Regions from separate parts of the Halobacillus salinarum genome, predicted to be linked through region 4. Evidence: riboswitches for the same ligand, from Rfam matches in the RefSeq annotation. Region 4 holds a riboswitch; each other region holds the start of a gene.

Region 1 (2,200 bases), 1.9 Mb from region 4:
CTGCTTTTCGTTCACGCCTTCTTTGAACACCCCGTGCCCTCCTTCATGATTCCATCCAGTTTCTTTCGCAAGCTGTTTCAGCTCCCATGGCATCATAGTATTGCATATGACTTCTTCCCCATAAAGTCTCGGATAACTATTCATACGCGGTTTCGCTGTAGGTCCTAAGATGCCGACGCATAACTTTCCTCCCGGTTTGAGTATCCTCTTCATCTCCTCGAGCCCTTTGACAGGAACTTCAATCCACTCTAAACAATTAATGGCCATGATCCCGTCAAACCGGTCAGCTTCAAAAGGGAGGGCCGTAATGTCTCCCTGAATAAACTCCAGTTTCGCTGGTTCCATGCGTTCCTTAGCTATTTCAATCATGTCTTTTGAAAGGTCTACACCACAAACGCGGTACCCTTCCTGGTGAAGCAGTTGTGAGCCGAACCCATCTCCGCAACCCAGATCAGCCACTTCACTCCCGGCTGGCAAATATTCTTTCAGAAAGGGAATGATTGATTTTCTGCTGCCTTCCGCCCACATGTATTCACTTCGCGAACTCCAAAACCCCGCTCGCCCGTCCCATTGTTTTTCTGCTTCTCTATGCCAGTTAAATGTATTTCCCATATTCAATCTCCTTCTTTTATTTTTTTCAAAAGATCATAAGGCTGCGAACTCCTGCCCTTCCCCTCTTTTTCTTCTATAGTCCATTAAAAAAACCTCCATAATCTAAATAAATAGTTGCTTCCTCTTACAATCTTCGATATGATAAAACACAAGATAAGCTAACTAAAAACAACTAATAACACTATATATAGTATTAGCGATGAAAAGATGCCACTACGGCTTAATAGGGAATCCGGTTCTAATCCGGAGCTGCCCCCGCAACTGTACTCGTTCGCGAAATGGACTAGCCACTGTGAAATTCACGGGAAGGCCCAGAGTAGATTCGAACGACAGCCAGGAGACCTGTCTTTACTCGCTGAAGTTTCACCTTCTTCGGGGATTGAGAAGATGAAGCGATGGAATAATCTAAACCTGTACTTTACAGTGTTTCAGTAATTATTTCATGGTTTCATCCGCTCATGCCAGAGCGGATTTTTTTATGTCCGCAATTATTATAGGGATAAAAGGAGAGGTAGGAATGAACGTAACTTTAGACAAAACATGGAACAAGTGGTTATCCAACCAGCAGCCCCGTTTCCCTTCATTGGACTTGGGCAGAATTGCAAAGAAACTCCCGGACATGGGGTTAGAGAGCATGGAGGAACGCGCTCAGTATCAGGCCTTAATTCTAGAGTGTTTAGCAGAAATTGATGAAACAGAACCAAATTGGACGTTTCTAGCTAGCAGCATCCACTTGGAGCAGATGTATCAAGAAGCAACAGCCAATCGTGGCCAGCCTGAAGCATACAAAGGATTCTCCTCCCTTATTCATACGCTTATAAGTGAAGGAATCTACAACGATAAAATCCTTCATTATTATACAGAACAGGAAATAGATGAGCTGGAAAAAATTATTGCACCAGAACGCGACGAAAAGTTTACCTACATCGGATTAAAAACACTAGGCGACCGCTATCTTGCACGAGCGAAAGACGGACGTATATTCGAACTTCCCCAGGAAAGGTTCCTTATTATTGCCATGATGATCATGGCAGAGGAATCAACGGATAAACGAATATCCCTTATCAAAGAAGCCTACTGGGCTCTTAGTCACCTTTACATGACTGTGGCTACCCCAACACTTGCCAACGCAGGGAAAAGATACGGTCAATTAAGCTCCTGCTTCATTGATACCGTCGACGACAGTCTGCAGTCCATATACGATACGAACACAGATATCGCTAATTTAAGTAAACACGGGGGCGGAATCGGCGTGTATTTAGGAAAAATCCGAAGCCGCGGAAGCGACATCCGGGGATTTAAAGGAGTTTCCTCTGGTGTCCTGCCGTGGATGAAGCAATTGAACAACACCGCGGTAAGCGTAGACCAGCTCGGGCAACGCCAGGGAGCAGTTGCTGTTTATCTGGATATCTGGCATAAAGATATCTTCCCATTCCTAGAAAGCCGCCTTAACAATGGAGATGAACGTCAACGAACTCACGATTTATTCACAGGAGTCAGCATTCCTGATCTATTTATGGAAGCAGTGGAAAAACGCGAGGACTGGTATCTGTTTGATCCACACGAAGTCAGGAAGATCATGGGTTTT
Region 2 (2,200 bases), 780 kb from region 4:
CGTCTATGTAAACATGGATGCAGATAAAATGAAACAAGTTTTGCTGAATCTTTTCCATAATGCTGTTCAGCATACGGACGATGCCCAAGGGAAGATTACCGTTTCTCTATCGCCTGTCCGCGGTCGTGCTGAATTAAAAGTGCAGGATAATGGACCTGGAATCAGCGAAAACAACCTTGACCATATTTTTGACCGGTTTTTCCGTGTGGAAGAATCCCGAACGAGAAAATATGGCGGGGCAGGGCTGGGGCTTTCCATTACGAAATCCATTGTTGAGGCCCATGGAGGAAGTGTACGTGTGACAAGTGCGATTGATCAAGGATCTACTTTTTCCGTCAGCCTGCCTTTAAAGGCAAACCTCAATTGACAAGGAAAGGATTAAATGCTAGTATTCCTTTAATCCATTAAAATCATCTCTTATTAAGAGCGGCGGAGGGACTGGCCCTGTGAAGCCCGGCAACCTGCCAGCGTTAAGCTGGACTGGTGCTAAATCCTGCAGAGTGTTTTTCACTCTGAAAAATGAGAGGCGCGCGGAAGCATAAACCTCTCTATCACAGCTGATAGGGAGGTTTTTTATTAGCAGCGCGTAAATAGGAATAACCAAAGGTGCTGTTGATCTTGCTGTAAACAGCTTAAAAGGGAAGCCGGTGCAAATCCGGCACGGTCCCGCCACTGTATATGGGAGCTGCCTGCAACACGTCACTGTCGATCTCGATGGGAAGGCGCAGGAAGTGATGATCATAAGTCAGGAGACCTGCCTGTTGGTGTTGGTCACTAAACCTACGAGGATAGGGAGGTGTTGTGAAAACAGGACAGGTCTGTGCATGATCAGGCCTTTTTCATAACAATCTCTCTTTGCGAAGAGAGATTTTTTTATGCTTAAGATTTTTTTATCATTTATTCACTTGCTTGAAACAGAATGGAGGCATATGGAATGAAACAATGGAGGAGTTCATCTCTTGGTTATCCACGTATTGGTGAAAGACGTGAATGGAAAAAAGCGTTAGAGGCATTTTGGGAAGGTTCACTTTCAGAAAATGAGCTTTTGACAGAAATGAAAGAACAGCGATTTTCTCACATTAACAAGCAGAAGGAAAAAGGCATTGATCTCATTCCCGTTGGAGATTTCAGCTTGTATGATCACGTTCTTGATACGGCGTTCATGTTCGGGCTGATTCCAGACCGATTCAAAAGCGAAACGGGAACGGACGACTTGGCGACGTATTTTGCCATGGCCCGTGGCAGCAAAGAAGCGGTAGCGTGTGAAATGACGAAATGGTTCAATACCAATTACCATTATATTGTTCCTGAAATAGACCATTTTGCTCCACGAGTCGCTCATAACCAGCTGCTTGATTACTTTTTAGAAGCAAAAAATGAGCTTCATGTAAAAACAAAGCCGGTCATCCTAGGTCCTTTAACTTTAGTTAAGCTCGCTAAAGGCTATCAAGAAAACGATTTCGCAAGCTGTGTGCGTCAATTGATTCCTCACTATATGCAAGTCTTTAAAGATTTGGAAGAAGCAGGGGCTGAATGGATTCAGGTGGATGAACCTGTAGTAAGCACGTCCATTTCTGACGAGGAAGTCGAGCTTTTGAAAGAAGTGTATCACGAAATAACAAGTGGGCTTTCCAATGTCAAACTTCTGCTGCAATCCTATTTTGAAGCGGTTGACCGCTACGAAGAAATCATCAATCTCCCGGTCGATGGCATTGGTTTCGACTTTGTGCACGATGAAGGCGCGAACTTTGCCCAATTGAAAAAATTTGGATTTCCTAAAGAGAAAGTGTTAGCGGCAGGCATGATCGATGGACGCAACGTGTGGAAGGCTGATTTAAACGATCGATTCGAATACTTAGAGAAGCTTGCTGAATGTGTTGATTCAGACCAGCTGATTATTCAGCCTTCCTGCAGCTTGCTCCATACCCCAGTTACTATTGAAACGGAAGATTCCCTGCCGCCGTTATTAAAGGGAGCTCTTGCCTTTGCCGATGAAAAGCTTGAGGAAGTAACCATACTTACCAAGGGACTGAATGAAGGAAAAGCAAGCATCGAACCGGTGATAGACGATCAATGGCGGCAATTGGACGCCTTAAAGCAGTCAGAAGAACGGAACCGCGGAGACGTCAAACAGGAAGTGTCCGATTGGAATACGAGAACTCCTGGACGCAAGCTTCCATACAGCCGTCGTAAGAAGGTG
Region 3 (2,200 bases), 860 kb from region 4:
TTGAGGTGGCTTCGCTGCAAATTGTTCCACAGCCTTTTGTAATGTGTCGTCTACTGAAAGCTGGTGCCAATCGATTTCTTCTAAATAAGCAAGAAATTTTTCCAAAGTATCTCTAGTCATATAGTCATCTGCAGCCCGGCTGTAGATAACATCTTCAGCTTTTAAGATTGAAGCAGTCAAAGCCAAGTAGCGTCCTGTGTAACCTGGAGCACGATTCAGAAAATAGGCTGCCCCTACATCTGGGAAAAAGCCAATGTTCATTTCGGGCATAGCCCACTTGGTTTTTTCCGTGACAATCCGGTAATCTGCCCCATAGCTGAGCCCAACTCCTCCGCCCATAACAATGCCATCCAGACAGGCAATAATAGGCTTACTATATGAATAGACTAACTCATCCACCTCATACTCCCTTTGGAAAAACTGTACGGCCTTCTCCATTGCTTCTTGACTACTTCTGGCTTTATAGAGTGTTTTAATATCTCCACCCGCACATAATCCCTTCGTTCCTGCTCCCTTAAGAACAATCAGTTTAACCTGGTCATTTCGTTCCCATTCCATGAGCTGCTTACCAATCGCATCCAGCATTTGATCATTGAGCGAATGGAGAGCTTCCTGTCTGTTTAACGTAATGGATGCTACCCCATTTTCCTGCTGCGAGAATAATACTTGATAATACATATAACCCCTCCTACGAGTGAATGAACTCAGGTTTCCGCTTATCAATAAAGGCGTTAATACCTTCCTTTGCATCGATAGTAGAGAAAAGCTCAGCAAAGTTTTTCCTTTCCAAGGATAATCCTTGTTCTCTGTTTTCCACAGAACTTTTCATTATACACTCCAAGGCCCTTGTTACACTGGTCATGCTCAAGTAAGCCGTTCACGACGCCCTTCCCTCCATGGATCAGATTTAATACCCCTTTCATGATTCGAGAAATCATTGTTTACTTTCAAAACATTTGATATATTGAAGAAGTAAAACTGAATACGTTTCAGATTCAGGTGCAGATAAGCTTAAAGTTTATTTGCTTAATAGGGAAATCGGTGAAAATCCGATGCTGTCCCGCAACTGTATATGGGAGCGAACTGGAAAATCCACTGATCTAAGCTTGTTTCATAGATTGGGAAGGTTCCAGGGAGTGATGATCATTAAGCCAGGAGACCTGCCTGTTTCAGCGAACATCTAAACCTACGAGGATAGGAGGTGTTAAGTGCGAGTGGTAAGAGTATGGCAAGGTCTGTTTCCTTATGCCCTGCTCTATCCAGATGAACGAACGCAACTTAACAACTTTCTCAGGAAGTTGTTTTTTTATTGCCTTATTTCTATTTCGACTAGAGGTGTTCTTTTGACGAAATCAACCGAGTACTACGTAAACCGACTAAGCTCATGTGTTATGAATCACCTGTTTTCTTCTGGATCCTGCTCCCTCAGAGAAACTTATGACCAATGGAAACAAGAAATCACGGAACTAGAAAACCGTGATCATGAGCTGAAAAATTTAGAAACAGCCTACGCCCTTGTCTTTGAAGAATTGGCCGGAAAGCCCCCGGCAATTTAATTTTTTGAAAGCGTTTACTATAAAAGGAGGGTCCTTATGCCTGAGCAAACGGTCTATAAACCCGGACTAGATGGAGTGGTCGCAGCCGTAACAAAGCTTTCTTATTTGGATGTGGACGCTGAAGAAATCGTTATACGTGGATATGAACTAATTGAGCTTGCCGAAAAAACGCAGTATCTCGATCTCGTTCAGCTGTTATTACGAGGTGAACTTCCTTCTAACAGCGAACGCTCTTCATTGGAGATGGCATTAAGAACGGAATATGATCTACCAGATGGTTTCTTCCAGTTGTTTAAACAGCTGCCGAAAGAAACTCACCCGATGGATGCACTACGAACTGGTATTTCTGCCCTTGCAGGCTACGATAAGCAATTAGAAGCGCGAAAAGAAGAGGAAATTAGCCAAACCGCCGTCCGTCTGTTAGCAAAAATCCCCAACGTCGTAGCAAACAGCTATCACATTCTTCATGATGAACCAGCTGTAGACCCTAAACAAGAACTCCCATTCAGTACAAATTTTCTGTACATGATCACCGGTCAAATGCCTACACCGACGGATGCAGATTTTTTTGATCAATCATTAATGATGTACAGTGAACATGAAATGCCGAACTCTACATTCACCGCAAGAGTGATCGCCTCTAC
Region 4 (2,200 bases):
TCCATCGTAAGTATGAAAAGAGCGTATCAGCTTCACATAGACTTCTTGAACAAGATCCTCAGCGACTTGCCGATCTTTGACCATGTAAGCTACAAATTGAAATAAATCCTGATGATATTTTTCATAGAACTGCTCAAAGATCTCATCCACTGCTTTCCCTCCGCTCTCTTTAATAGTCGTTTTATGTAAAAGAAAGTTACATCCATCATAATATGGATCGCACAAGTTGCAAAGATATGTACGTTTTTTCTAATTTTATCAAAGTATACAAAAAAACAGCCTTCAGAGCCAAGAAGGCTCTTCAGGCTTTTCATTATTTCTACACTCTTGTTATGGCGTGCTTGTTTCGATATTGCTGGAATAATCGGCTGAGCACTGGCGATAATACAAGTATAAAAACGAGATTGGAAGCAGCGTGGTTCAAATCAAATGGCAAGCCTGCCAAATAATACCCCCAAAATGGCTGGCCAGCTGCTTTCATTGTAATCGATATAATGAAGCCATAGAATAGTCCACTGAAAAAGCCATACAAAGCTAGTCCCCATATCGGAATATCTTTAAAGAATTTTCCGAGCAAACCTGCTATCAAACCAATCATACCCCAAGCGGTAATCTGCCAAATCGTCCAATACCCCATCCCGAGCAGGACATTTGAAAGCAGGGTTGTTAGAACCGCCATCGCTATTCCGGAAATTGGACCAAGCCAGAAGCCGGATAAAATAATGATAGCCGTCACAGGCTGCACATTCGGAACATTAGCCATGACCAGCCTGCCTGCGACTGCCAGCGCGCTAAGCATAGCAATGAGCGTCAGTTTATATGTATTCATACCCCATCATTCCCACTTGTGCATGTCAAATACAACTTCGTCTCCGGATTTCAATTCATATTCGCTCGCACCAACCGTTGCTTCTTCTCCATTCACTGTGTACATCCAGGCTTGTTTTTTGCTCTCATCAGCAGTAACTCCTTCGATCCCTGTGATGTATCCATCAGATTCCTTCACTTCAAACTTATTTTTCATCATTTCCATAAGCGTCTTGCCTTCTTCTACTGACAGTTCTTTATCAGCTAGTTCTTTTTCCCCGTTATTTGTTGAAATAGTGACATGGACACTTACTTCCTGTTTTTCTTCCGTTGAGGAGCCCGCTTGTTCAGCTTCATCTTGCGATTGACAACCTGCTAGCACTCCTGCGGTTAGAATGGCTGCTAGGAACAGTGAATACAACTTCTTCATCTTTTTCCCTCTCCTTTTAGTTAGTCAGCTTCCAATGAATATTAGGGGGAAGCACAATAAAAAACCTGCCTCATGAGGCAGGTTTAAGACATACCAGGAAGGGGGTCAAAACATCCAACCAGGCTGTCCCATACGCTCAATCCCCGAAGCTTGGAAACGGTGGACTAAGGCAGGTCTACTGACTTATGGGTCATTCTACTAGAGCCCCTTCCCGTGAAAATGTACACAGTGGATTTACTCGTTCGTCGCCATTTACAGTTGCGAGGACAGTTCTGGTCTTTCACCAGATTCCCTATTAAGATATTACACCTTTATCCATTATTCAATTCATTAAATAGATTAACCTAAAACACTAAAGTGCGCAACTCAAACTGCTAATCGTTGAAACTCTTTGGAATTCTGAATGTGAAGGTCGTACCCTCTTCTTTTTTACTATGAACTTGAATTGTACCATTATGAGCTTCAACGATGTTTTTGGCAATGGCCAATCCTAAACCGATGCCTTTCTTTTCTTGACCTGGCATTCTTTTTCTAGATTTGTCAGCTTTATAAAATCGTTCAAACACAAAAGGAAGATCCTCCTCAGCTATTCCTGATCCCGAATCAATGACTGAAACAGTCCATTCATTCTCGGAGTCTTCAGTAATCACTTCCACTTTTCCACCAGGATCTGTATGGCGGATGGCATTATCAACTAGATTTGTCAATACTTGTTCAATTCGATCTGCGTCAAAAGCAAACCAGGACGATGCATTCCATTGCTTGGCTTCAAGAAGCACGTTCCTCTCCTGCGCGACCACTTGGAATTTACGAATAATCTTCTGCATAAATGGGTCCCATTCTATATTCTCTATCTCAAGTGAAATATGTCCCGCTTCCATACGGGCTAAATCCAGCAGCTCATTCACTAATCTTCCAATTCTCAACGACTCATCATGAATAATTTTTGCAAGCTCATTCTTT

Evidence for each region. Region 4 has a riboswitch for cobalamin ahead of MUN89_RS11865 (DUF4430 domain-containing protein). Riboswitches for the same ligand answer to the same signal wherever they lie in the genome.
Region 1: linked by a shared signal. The riboswitch ahead of MUN89_RS00045 (ribonucleoside-diphosphate reductase subunit alpha) and the one ahead of MUN89_RS11865 (DUF4430 domain-containing protein) in region 4 are both predicted to bind cobalamin.
Region 2: linked by a shared signal. The riboswitch ahead of metE (5-methyltetrahydropteroyltriglutamate--homocysteine S-methyltransferase) and the one ahead of MUN89_RS11865 (DUF4430 domain-containing protein) in region 4 are both predicted to bind cobalamin.
Region 3: linked by a shared signal. The riboswitch ahead of MUN89_RS07415 (hypothetical protein) and the one ahead of MUN89_RS11865 (DUF4430 domain-containing protein) in region 4 are both predicted to bind cobalamin.

What each region holds. Positions count from the first base shown of each region.
Region 1 is NZ_CP095073.1:7,199-9,398, forward strand. It holds gene MUN89_RS00040 (class I SAM-dependent methyltransferase) at 1-612, opposite strand, end outside; cobalamin riboswitch at 801-975, shown strand; gene MUN89_RS00045 (ribonucleoside-diphosphate reductase subunit alpha) at 1,130-2,200, shown strand, end outside.
Region 2 is NZ_CP095073.1:1,536,322-1,538,521, forward strand. It holds gene MUN89_RS07815 (sensor histidine kinase) at 1-367, shown strand, start outside; SAM riboswitch class I at 415-526, shown strand; cobalamin riboswitch at 588-776, shown strand; gene metE (5-methyltetrahydropteroyltriglutamate--homocysteine S-methyltransferase) at 935-2,200, shown strand, end outside.
Region 3 is NZ_CP095073.1:1,457,288-1,459,487, reverse strand. It holds gene MUN89_RS07420 (enoyl-CoA hydratase/isomerase family protein) at 1-678, opposite strand, end outside; cobalamin riboswitch at 981-1,182, shown strand; gene MUN89_RS07415 (hypothetical protein) at 1,209-1,556, shown strand; gene mmgD (citrate synthase) at 1,593-2,200, shown strand, end outside.
Region 4 is NZ_CP095073.1:2,314,788-2,316,987, reverse strand. It holds gene MUN89_RS11875 (RNA polymerase sigma factor SigX) at 1-150, opposite strand, end outside; gene MUN89_RS11870 (ECF transporter S component) at 320-829, opposite strand; gene MUN89_RS11865 (DUF4430 domain-containing protein) at 836-1,237, opposite strand; cobalamin riboswitch at 1,389-1,565, opposite strand; gene MUN89_RS11860 (ATP-binding protein) at 1,612-2,200, opposite strand, start outside.